DNA from 2 places in the Variovorax sp. J31P179 genome. Region 2 is predicted to be linked to the other one. Evidence: riboswitches for the same ligand, from Rfam matches in the RefSeq annotation. Region 2 holds a riboswitch; the other holds the start of a gene.
What was found. A riboswitch is a leader RNA that binds a small molecule or an ion and turns the genes downstream of it on or off. The one in region 2 is predicted to bind ZMP and ZTP.

Region 1: it holds a riboswitch for ZMP and ZTP, as region 2 does, so the genes downstream of both, QTI17_RS00705 (tetrahydrofolate dehydrogenase/cyclohydrolase catalytic domain-containing protein) here and glyA (serine hydroxymethyltransferase) in region 2, are expected to answer to the same signal.

What each region holds. Positions count from the first base shown of each region.
Region 1 covers NZ_JASZYL010000001.1:133,899-139,406, reverse strand. Annotated here, with positions in the region: gene QTI17_RS00720 (aromatic ring-hydroxylating dioxygenase subunit alpha) at 1-1,203, opposite strand, end outside; gene QTI17_RS00715 (GntR family transcriptional regulator) at 1,493-2,227, shown strand; gene QTI17_RS00710 (GNAT family N-acetyltransferase) at 2,247-2,669, shown strand; ZMP/ZTP riboswitch at 2,713-2,792, shown strand; gene QTI17_RS00705 (tetrahydrofolate dehydrogenase/cyclohydrolase catalytic domain-containing protein) at 2,816-3,691, shown strand; gene QTI17_RS00700 (hypothetical protein) at 3,871-4,206, opposite strand; gene QTI17_RS00695 (YybH family protein) at 4,410-4,814, opposite strand; gene QTI17_RS00690 (hypothetical protein) at 4,847-5,056, opposite strand; gene QTI17_RS00685 (hypothetical protein) at 5,174-5,419, shown strand; gene QTI17_RS00680 (FAD-dependent oxidoreductase) at 5,444-5,508, opposite strand, start outside.
Region 2 covers NZ_JASZYL010000002.1:158,945-164,452, forward strand. Annotated here, with positions in the region: gene nrdR (transcriptional regulator NrdR) at 4-447, opposite strand; gene glyA (serine hydroxymethyltransferase) at 463-1,707, opposite strand; ZMP/ZTP riboswitch at 1,749-1,876, opposite strand; gene QTI17_RS05100 (lytic transglycosylase domain-containing protein) at 1,915-2,760, opposite strand; gene QTI17_RS05105 (DUF748 domain-containing protein) at 3,356-5,508, shown strand, end outside.

The DNA.
Region 1 (5,508 bases), on a different contig from region 2:
GAGCGCGCTGGCCTGCGCGGCGTCGATCAGCATCGGCGCGGTTTCGCCGGCCTGCGTGCTCTCGATGGCCCGCACCAGCATCCGGCGGTAGGTGATGATGCCCTTGTCGGTGCTGCCCAGGTGCTCGCGCGTGCGGTCCTGGATCGGGCCCTGCGACTCGACCGCCCACTGGTCGTGAACGTTGATGTCGTCGCCCATGCCGGTGTAGGTCTGGCTCAGCTGCTCGTCGATGCTGTAGCCGTAGTTGTTGCGCTTGTTCTTGCGCGAGGTGTAGTCGGGCAGCTCGTAGAGCTTCAGGCGCTGGTCGCGCATCTGCTGCTTGTCGACCGGGCCGGTGAAGCTGGTGAAAATCGCATACCAGTAGCAGTGCGTGTCGTCGACCGGCACGTGCCACTGCGAGATCGTCATCTCGGCGCTCATCGGGATCACGAAGGCCTGCGGGAACACCACGTTGGTCACCCGCACGTGGGTCTGGGTTTCGGACAGCTGGCGCAGTGCGGTCAGCCGCATGCCGTAGTCGGTCGGCTCGACGCTGATGTCGGGGCGGTCGTACTCGCGCAGCACCTGGGTGATCGGCATGTCGGAGTCGGCCGAGGCGCCGCGGAACTGCTTGCCATAGCTCTCCGAGGTGTCGGCATCCTCGAAGAAGCGGTGCAGGTACGAGGCATGCGCCGGGTCGATGCCGACCTCGAGCGCCTGCAGCCAGTTGCATTCGAACAGGCCCTTGAAGGCGAAGGTGTGCGAGTCGGGCGCGACGAAGCAGTCGAAATCGGGGAACGCGGGCGGCTCGCCTTCGCCGATGTAGGCGAACACGGTGCCGGCGCGCTCGACCACCGGATAGGCGGCCTGCTTGATGCGGGTGCAGAGCTTGCTGCCCACGGGCTCGGCGGGGGTTTCGAGGCAGTTGCCCTTGGCGTCGAACAGCCAGCCATGGAAGGGGCAGCGCAGGCCGCCGTGCTCGAGGCGGCCGAAAGCCAGGTCGGCGCCGCGGTGCGGACAGTCGCGGTCGAGCATGCCCAGCTGGCCCTGCTCGTCGCGGAACAGGACGAAGTGCTGGCCCATCAGCTGCACCGCCTTGACCGGGCGCGGACCGGCGAGTTCGTCGGCCAGCGCCACCGGCTGCCAGTAGCGGCGCAACAGCGTGCCGGCGGGGGTGCCCCGGCCGACCCGGGTGATGAAATCATTCTGTTCTGCACTGATCATGGGGGTGCTCCATCGTGGGGGTGACTGTCTGAAACATGCGCTGCATGCAATTGCATACATTGTCTGGGCGATTTCTGATCCAGGTCAATCCATTTAGATTCCTGCGGGGGCATTCAGGCGCTAAAACAAGGGTTATTACTTAGAAGTCGACGCATCTTCGAGGTGCATTTTCTCTTTCTGAATGCACTGCTTGCGACATGTATGCAACAACCGGACCAAGTTGGCCTGACTGTGTGCAGCCACGGCTGATCTCCTTAGAATCGAGGCATTCTTCGTTCCGCTGCTCCAGATGGACTCCCAACAAAACCGTGTGCTGGTTCAACTTCGCGACCTGATCCTCAAGGGCGAATTCGTGCCCGGCGAGCGGCTGGCCGAGATCCCGCTGGCGGAGAAGCTCGGCGCCTCGCGCACGCCCGTGCGGCTGGCGCTCACCAGCCTGGAGCACGAGGGCCTGATCGAGCAGTCGCCGAGCGGCGGCTACCAGATGCGCCGCTTCACGTCTCAGGAGATCGCCGACGCGATCCGCGTGCGCGGCGTGATCGAAGGCTTCGCGGCCCGTCTGCTGGCCGAGGACGGTGCCTCGCGCCAGCTGCTGCGCGACCTTCACGACTGCCTCGACGAGGGCGACAAGGCGGTCAACAAGCCCGAAATGGGCCTGGACGACTACGCGGCCTACGTCCAGATGAACGACCGCTTCCACCAGCTGATCATGCAGGGCTGCGGCAATGTCGCGCTCCAGCGCGTGATGGACATGCTGGACGGCCAGCCCTTCGCGTCGCCGAGCGCCATGCTGCCGATGCAGTCGTCGATGGAGGAGGGGCACCAGTGGATGAAGCAGGCCCACCGCACGCACCACGCGATGGTGCAGGCGATCGAGCGCGGGCAAGGCTCGCGCGCGCAGGCGCTGGGCGAGGAGCACGTCGAGATCGCACGCATGAACCTCGACTACGCGCTCGAACGGCCGGAGCTCGCGGCCGAACTGATGCCGGGGATGCGGCTGGTGGCTGGGAAGACGCGGCCCTGACAGGGGCGCTGTGCCCGCCATGACAGCCTGGACCATCGTCGAAGCGACGCAAGAGGAGGTGCGGTCGGGCGAGCTCGGTCGACGGCTGCGCCACTTCAACTACGAATTCGTGGGCGAGTATCCCGAATCTCAACCGGTATGGCTGAGCGCAAGGGATGAGCAAGGTCGAATGGTCGGAGGGCTTCGCGGCTACGTCTTCCTTTACTGGCTCCACATCGACGTGCTTTGGGTCGACGAGGCGGCCAGGACAGCCGGGCTTGGCAGCGAGCTGCTTGGGCAGGCCGAGACGCAGGCGAAGCGCCTGGGCGCGCATAGCGCCAAGCTCGATACCTTCGAATGGCAGGCCCGCGACTTCTATGCGAAGCGCGGCTACCAGGAGTTCGGGCGCATCGACAACCACACCGATGGGTTCTACCTGGCGTTCATGATGAAGAAGCTCTGAGGTGCAAGGGGCAGGATGCGGCGTCACTGGTCATCTATCATTGCTCCGCCTGCGCAACTGGCGATAAGGTGAGTTCCACCGTGGAGCGCAGGCGAATCATTGCCGCTCGCCTGGGCACCCGACTGTTTTCCTGCAAGGAAACTGATATGAACGGTGGCACCAGGTCTGAATGTGTCGTTCTCGACGGCAAAGCGCTCGCAGTGCGTTGCGAAGCCAAACTCACGGAGTCGATTCGCGGCTTTGCGCTACGACACCAGGGCCGCGTGCCCACTCTCGCCACCATCCTGGTCGGCGACGACCCTTCTTCGGCGGTCTACGTCCGAATGAAGGCCAACGCATGCCGGCGCGTCGGAATGCACTCGAAGGCGCTGGTGTTGCCTGCGTCAGCCAGCACAAGAGAGGTGTGTGACGTCATCGATGCGCTCAACAAGGACCCTGACGTCCATGGCATTCTGTTGCAGCACCCGGTACCGTTGCACATAGACGAACGCGCTTGCTTCGATTGCATTCGAATCGACAAGGATGTCGATGGCGTCACCTCTCATGGATTCGGGCGCATGGCATTGGGACAAGAAGCGTTTGGTTCGGCTACCCCCTCTGGAATCATGAGGCTGCTGACTGACTACGGCATTGAGATTGCCGGCCAGCGAGCAGGCGTGGTCGGCCGGAGCGCCATCCTTGGAAAGCCGATGGCGTTGATGCTTTCCAATGCTGGAGCCACCGTCACTCTCTGTCATTCCCGCACGCGAAATCTGGAGCGAGAAGTGCGGCGCGCGCAGATTGTTGTCGGTGCATTGGGCAAACCGCACTTTATCGCTGCCGATTGGATTGCCGATGATTCGGTCGTTGTCGATGCGGGCTACCACGCTGGCGGCATCGGTGATATCGAGCCTCGCAATCTAATGAGCCGGTGTTCAGCCGTCACACCTGTGCCCGGCGGCGTCGGGCCGATGACAATATCGGTTCTGCTTGAGCAAACGCTACAAGCGGCCGAGTCACAGTCGAAAGAAACGCCTCGGTGAGGTGGGCTTGACTGCAGAATCCGCAGTCAGTCAGCGATTTCGCGCTTGCCTGCGTTGAGCATCGATGGTGAACACGCCGCCCGTAGCGGCTAGACGGAATCAGCCAGCAATCGGACCTTCAACCGAGCGGCAACGACTGGTCGCCGCACGGCAGCGCGTCTCGCGCCAGGGTGGCGCCCTCATTTCTTGGGCGCTTCGGTCGCAGGCACCTGCATGGTGTTGGTGCGAATCTTCCCGCCCCCTTCGACACTACCCCGTGTCGTGGTGTCGCCGGCGTCAGTCACGCGCTTGACACAAGCGTCTCGCGCAGTCCCCTCCGGCTGGCGTTCGCAGCGCTTGAGCGCGTTCTGAAGATACTGTTCATCGCCCTTGGTCGGCAGCTTGCCTTGGCGCTTTGCCTGGGCGGCGGCCGCAGCCTCACGCTCTGACGGCGACGTCTGGGCAAACGAATAGCTGGCACCGAGCGCGACACAACCCGAGAGCAAGACTCCCGATGCGATTCGAGAAAAAGCCATCACGGTATCTCCTTTGAGGTCCAGAGAGGGCGGAAAGTAGTCCTGAGCGATGGCCGAGTCAAGTATCGATTTGGCCGCCGAGATTCGGGTGGCATGGCTGCTTGGGTGGTGCCGGTTGCCGAGGCTTCAAACCAAGCCAGCTAGTTCGCTCTGGGGCGAGGAGGGGGGTGACTCGTCCAGCCATCGTGTCGACGCGCTGGTAGTCACGAACTTGGGCGCTGTACCGGAGACAAGAGGTTTGCATCACGCGCCAACAGCCATTTGCCGTCAACGTGCCGAAAGACCGTGAGCGTGTACCCTGCACGCTCCATCGGCAGGCCCGCACCGGGCGGAGTGACCGAGACCTGGAGTGCGCTCCACATGTAGGCCATGTCGCCTGAGACTTGGATCTCCTGAATCTCGGACTTGCCGTCGACAATTGGAGGTGGACGGCCAGCTGGCACGTGAGATTGCGCCGCAAACTCCGCCTTGCGCATGGGCGGGCGCCCATACACCAGAAAAACGACGTCGTCGGTCATCAGACTGAGCACGGTATCGACATCGCCGGCCTTGGTTGCAGCCTGCCAGGTCTCGACAAGCGCACGGATTTGCTCTTCGTTGCTCAACATGCAAACTCCTCGAGGTGAAGCCCGACTCCAAGTCAGGCGTCGCTCCTTCGGCGGCGACCGAACAGCATAGCCGCGAGCGGGATGGTGGTCAGCACGCCAACGGCCACCAGCGTCCAACCGATGTTCTTGCGTTGCTCTTCACTGAGCTTGTCGGAAAGCAACAGGCCGACTCCCGCCCCCAAGGCCCCGCGGGTGCCAGCCAACAAGGCGAGTTCGGGCAATCGAATTTCAGTTGTGAACACGACAGAACTCCTTTCAAGCTCATTGCTCTTCACGCATTTTCGTCGCAACGCCTTTTCGTGACCACGGTTAAGCTGCGGACGCTCAGAGGAGCCCCTCCAACCCTCGGCCAGACCCCCATGGACAGCTTGCAGACACTGGAGTCGCTCGGGATTGCGCTCCCGACGCCGGCCTACATCATCGGTGCCGTTCTGTTCGGCCTCATTGGCATCGCGGTCTATCGCTACGGAAAGCGCGCCGGTCGTCCGCGAAGCAAATGGCTCGGCGTCGCCTTGATGCTGTATCCCTACGCGATTCCGCAGACCTGGTTGCTGTACGTCGTGGGCGCCGCACTCTGCGTCGCAGTCTTCATCGACCGCGACTGAGTTGTCGGCTCCGGCCACGGACAGTCAGGCCTTGTCGGCCTTGCCCGCCGCATTGGCGAACTTGCTCAGCATGGTGTCGACGAACCAGG
Region 2 (5,508 bases):
AACTCAGATGTCCCTGAGCAACTGCCTGAACTCGTCCACGTCCTCGAAGCTGCGGTAGACCGAGGCGAAGCGCACGTAGGCCACCTTGTCGAGCCGCTTGAGCTCGCGCATGACCAGTTCGCCGACCTTGGTCGATTCGATCTCCCGCAAGCCGCTGGACAGCAGCTCTTGTTCGATGCGCAGCAGCGCGATGTCGATCTGTTCGATGCCGACCGGCCGCTTGCGCAGCGCCAGCATCATCGAGGCCCGCACCTTGGCGGTGTCGAAGTCGGCCCGGCTGCCGTCCTTCTTGACCACCACCGGAAAGTTGACGTCCGGCCGCTCGTAGGTGGTGAAGCGCTTGTCGCAGCCTCCGCACTGGCGCCGGCGGCGCACGAAGTCGCCGTCTTCCGAGACCCGGGTCTCCATGACCTGGGTCTCCAGATGACCGCAGAAGGGGCACTTCATGCGCTGTCGTGCCGGTTATTTGTAGACCGGGAAGCGGCTGGTGAGCGCGTGCACCTTGGCCCGCACCGCATCGATGTTCGCTGCGTCGCGCGGGTTCTCGAGCACGTCGGCGATCAGGTTGGCGGTGGCGCGCGCTTCCTCGTCCTTGAAGCCGCGGGTGGTCATCGCCGGCGTGCCGATGCGCACGCCGCTGGTGACCATCGGCTTTTCGGGGTCGTTCGGGATCGCGTTCTTGTTGATCGTCATGTGGGCCGCGCCCAGCACGGCTTCGGCTTCCTTGCCGGTGATGCCCTTGGCGCGCAGGTCGACCAGCATCACGTGGCTTTCGGTACGGCCGCTGACGATGCGCAGGCCGCGCTCGGTCAGCGTCTCGGCGACGATCCGTGCATTGGTCACGACTTGCTGCTGGTAGGCCTTGAACTCGGGCGACAGCGCTTCCTTGAAGGCCACCGCCTTGGCCGCGATCACGTGCATCAGCGGGCCCCCCTGCAGGCCGGGGAAGATGGCGCTGTTGATCGCCTTCTCGTGCTGCGACTTCATCAGGATGATGCCGCCGCGCGGGCCGCGCAGGCTCTTGTGGGTGGTCGAGGTGACGACGTCCGCGTGCGGCACCGGGTTCGGGTACACGCCTGCTGCCACCAGGCCGGCGTAGTGGGCGATGTCGACCATGAAGATGGCGCCGACATCCTTGGCGACCTTGGCGAAGCGCTCGAAGTCGATCCGCAGCGAATAGGCCGAGGCGCCGGCGATGATCAGCTTGGGCAGGTGCTCGTGCGCCTTGCGTTCCATGGCGTCGTAGTCGATGGCTTCGTCGGCGTTCAGGCCGTAGCTCACGACATTGAACCACTTGCCGCTCATGTTGAGGGGCATGCCGTGGGTCAGGTGGCCGCCTTCGGCCAGGCTCATGCCCATGATGGTGTCGCCGGGCTTCAGGAAGGCCAGCATCACGGCCTCGTTGGCCGAGGCGCCGCAATGCGGCTGCACGTTGGCGGCGTCGGCGCCGAAGATCTGCTTGATGCGGTCGATGGCCAGCTGCTCGGCCACGTCGACGTGCTCGCAGCCGCCGTAATAGCGCTTGCCCGGATAGCCCTCGGCGTACTTGTTGGTGAGCTGCGAGCCCTGGGCGGCCATGACGGCCGGCGAGGCGTAGTTTTCGCTCGCGATCAGCTCGATGTGGTGCTCCTGGCGGGCGTTCTCGGCCTGGATGGCAGCCCAGATTTCAGGATCGGTCTGTTCGACCAGGATGTTGCGGTGGTACATGGCAGTCCTTCAAGACGATGGTCCTTGTTCTTCAACCAAACAAGGGCTGCCCAGGCGAACGGCTGATCACCCGCAAACGAACCGCGGGCGGCACGCTTCCCAGTGGTAGTCCACGTCAGCGCAATGCACCTGAAAAGGGTTGCGCCTATCGCCAGTCGCGTGCCGGCCGAGTGTAGCCGACAGCGGGCGCCGGCGCGGCCCGAAGGGCTAGGAATCGCCGAGCAGGGCGACTTGCTGCGGATCGGGCTGGGCCGGCTTGGCCGCTGCCGGCGGCGCCACGACCTGGACGGGATTGGCGCGCGGCGCCGGCGTCGTCGTGGGCGGCGCGCGGCCGGCGACCACCTGGCGCAGCCGCTCGTGCTCGGCCAGCACCTTGCCGGCATAGCCGCCGTCCTCGGTCAGATTGGCGGCGCCGACGTAGTAGCGCAGGCCGCCCTCGAGGGAGCCGGCGCGGGCGATGCATTCCTGCAGCACCTTGACGCCGACGCGCATGTTGGTCACCGGGTCGAAGGCGGTAAGGGTTCCGCCGGCGCTTTCGTACTTCTCGCCGTGGACCCGGGTCATGACCTGCATCAGGCCCTGGGCGCCGACCTGGCTCTGGGCGAAGGGATTGAAGCTGGACTCGACCGCCATGATCGCCAGGATCAGGGTCGGGTCGAGCTTGGTTTTCTTGCCGAGGTCGAAAGCCTCGGCGACCAGCACGCTCAACGGCTCGGCCGCCACCCGGTACTTCTTGCTGAGCCAGTAGGCCACCGCGGCCTGCTGCTTGGGCAGTTCGTGAGGGCTGGCGGCGGTGGTCCGCTCGATCGCAGTGGGCTCCAGGTCGCTGACCTCGACGGCCTCGGGCACGGGCTTGCGCGATTGCAGCCAGCCCATCAGCTGCTCTTCGCCGGTCTGCCGCAGGTCCGGGCGGGCGGCCAGCGCCAGCACGGCGAACACGGTCGCCAGCCCGAGCAGGGCGAAGCTGTTGTGGGTGATCTCGAAGAAGCCGTCGACCACGTCGGACACGAAGGTCCGTAGCCCGCGGGCTGTGGCATCTAACGCCTGTTTCATCGCTCTTCCTTTCTGTGCGGCACCCGTTCGCAGCGCCACGGGGGCGGAGCAGAAAGGAAGCGGCGCTTGGATTGGTACGAATCAGGACCGCGCGAAAAATAGGGAGAGAGCGCGGCCGCCTGATCAAGCCGGCAGATGCCGGCAGCGGATTTGGGAGAGTCCGGCCACTCGGGGGCTCGGGAAAGATTGGCATTCTAGGGACCGCTAAATATCTGGTCAAGAATATAAGATAGGTCTGATATTCTAATTTCGATGTAAAGAAATGTATGAAATAGTGCACGAATCGGCTGCACGAGATCCATTGAAAACGCGATTTGCAATCCATCCGCATAGCGCATAGGCTCTACTTGCCTGAGCTATCAGGCGTCTACCAAGGTCCAGTGGCCCGACGAGCAAAATCCGACGGCCCAGCGGCTGAGGCCCAACGGTGGCAATCCCTTGCTGCCAGCATGACCGGAACGATTGAACTTCCGGTCGAGCGAAAAGATGGCATGGGCGTTTCGCCCGCCATCGAGCCCGGAGGCCTGACTTCGCGTCGAGCCGCCGGGCTTTCTCACTTTGGGGCCGCCATGGGTTTGGGGCACACTCCCCATCGATGAATGCTGCTTTGCTGAAACAGAACAAATGGGTGCGGCGCGGGCTCTGGACGCTGCTGATCCTGCTGGCGGTCTGGGTGATCGCATGGCTGGCGGTACCGCCGATCGTCAAGGGCCAGGTGCAGAAGATCGCCAGCGACAAGCTGGGCCGCCAGGTCACGGTGGGCAAGATCGAGTTCAAGCCCTGGACGCTCGAGCTCGCGGTGAACGACCTGCGCATCGCCACTGCCGACGGCAGCCAGCCGCAGGTCGCCGTCAAGCGCATCTATGTCGACGCCGAGCTGCAGTCCATCCTGCGCCTCGCACCGGTGATCGACGCGGTCCGGATCGAGGCGCCTGCGATCCAGCTCACGCACCTCGCCGATGGCCGCTACGACATCGACGACATCCTGGCCCGGCTGACTCCCGCGCCGGAGCCCCCCGATGCGCCCAAGAAGGACCCGCCGCGGTTCGCCGTCTACAACATTGCCATCACCGACGGCGCCGTCGACTTCAGCGACGAAACCGTCAAGCGCCGCCACGAGCTGCGCGAATTCGCACTCAGCGTGCCCTTTCTGAGCAACCTGGCCTCCAAGCGCGAGATCAAGACCGAGCCGAAGCTGGCCTTCGTCCTCAACGGCAGCAAGTTCGATTCGGCGGCCGAGTCGACGCCGTTCGCCGCCAACCGCAAGACCGACGCCCGCATCAACTTCCAGGGGCTCGACCTGGTGCCCTACCTGGGCTACATCCCGGGCGGGCTGCCGGCGGCGCTGAAGGCCGGCAAGCTGGATGCCGACCTGAAGATCGATTTCGAGCAGGCGGCGACGGCCGGGCTCAAGATCACCGGGAGCATCGCGGCCAACGGCATCAAGGTGGTGGACGCGAAGGGGCACGACCTGCTCGCCTTCGATGCGCTCAAGGTCGCGCTGGCCGACGTCCGTCCCCTGGAGCGCGTGATTCATCTGAGCGAAGTGGCGCTGGCCGGGCCCGATCTGGTCGTGGCCCGCGATGCCGCGGGGCGCCTCAATCTGCTGGCGACCGACCCGAGCACCGGCGCGGCCGACAAGCCGGCGGCCGCGCCGGCGCCGGCCGCCGACGGCGCGGCCCCGCCGGCCGAGCCGCAGCCCTGGCGGATCCAGGTCGACAAGGTGGCCCTGAGCGACGGCCAGATCGGCTGGCGCGACCAGACCACCCGGCCCGCAGCGGCGATCGACGTCAAGCAACTGGCGCTCGAGGTCCAGGCCGTGACCTGGCCGATGGAGAAGCCGGCCACCTTCAGCGGCTCGACTTCAGTGGGCGGCGCGCCCATCAAGTTCAGCGGCGAGGCGACCGACAAACGGGCCCGGGTCGCCACCGAGATCGACGCGCTGCCGCTGTCGCTGGCCGCGCCGTATCTGGCGCAGAGCCTCGAACCCTCGCTCGACGGCAAGCTGAGCGGCAAGGTCGATGTCGAGTGGACGCAGCCTGAGCTGAAGTTCAAGGCCCGCAGCGTGGTCGCCGACGGGCTGGCCCTGACGCAGGAAAAGACGGCGCTGGTCAGCGTCGGCCGCTTCGAACTGGTCGACGCCGAGGCCGACATGACGAAGCACACCCTGACCGTGGCTTCCTTCACCGCCTCGAATCCGAAGCTGCGGGTCGCGCGCGACAACGAGAAGCGCTGGATGTTCGAGCGCTGGCTGAAGGCGCCCGCCGACAGCAGCCAGGCCGGCACGGCCGACGCCAAGGTGGCGGCGCCCAAGGATCCGAAGGCGGCCGAGGGCGCGCCGGCGGGCGCCAACACCACGCCGTGGTCGCTCGCCATCGGCAAGCTGGCGATCGACAACGGCGCGCTGAGCTACGAGGACAACGCCGGAGCCACGCCGGTGGCCTTCGAGATCAGCGCCTTCACGCTGAACGCGCAGAAGCTGGCGCCGAACACGGCCACCGTGTCGCCGCTCAAGCTATCGGGCCGCATCGCTGCCGGGCGGGCCGAGGCGGGGCGCTTCGAGTACGACGGCAATCTGGTGCTGAAGCCGATCGCGGCCGAAGGCCGGCTGGTGGTGGGCTCGCTGCCGGCCCATGCCTTCAAGGCCTACTACGCGGACGCACTCAATATCGACATCCGCCGCGCCTTCGCCAGCTACCGCGGCACGGTCAAGGTCGCGACCCTGCCGGCGGGCCTGAGCGTCAACCT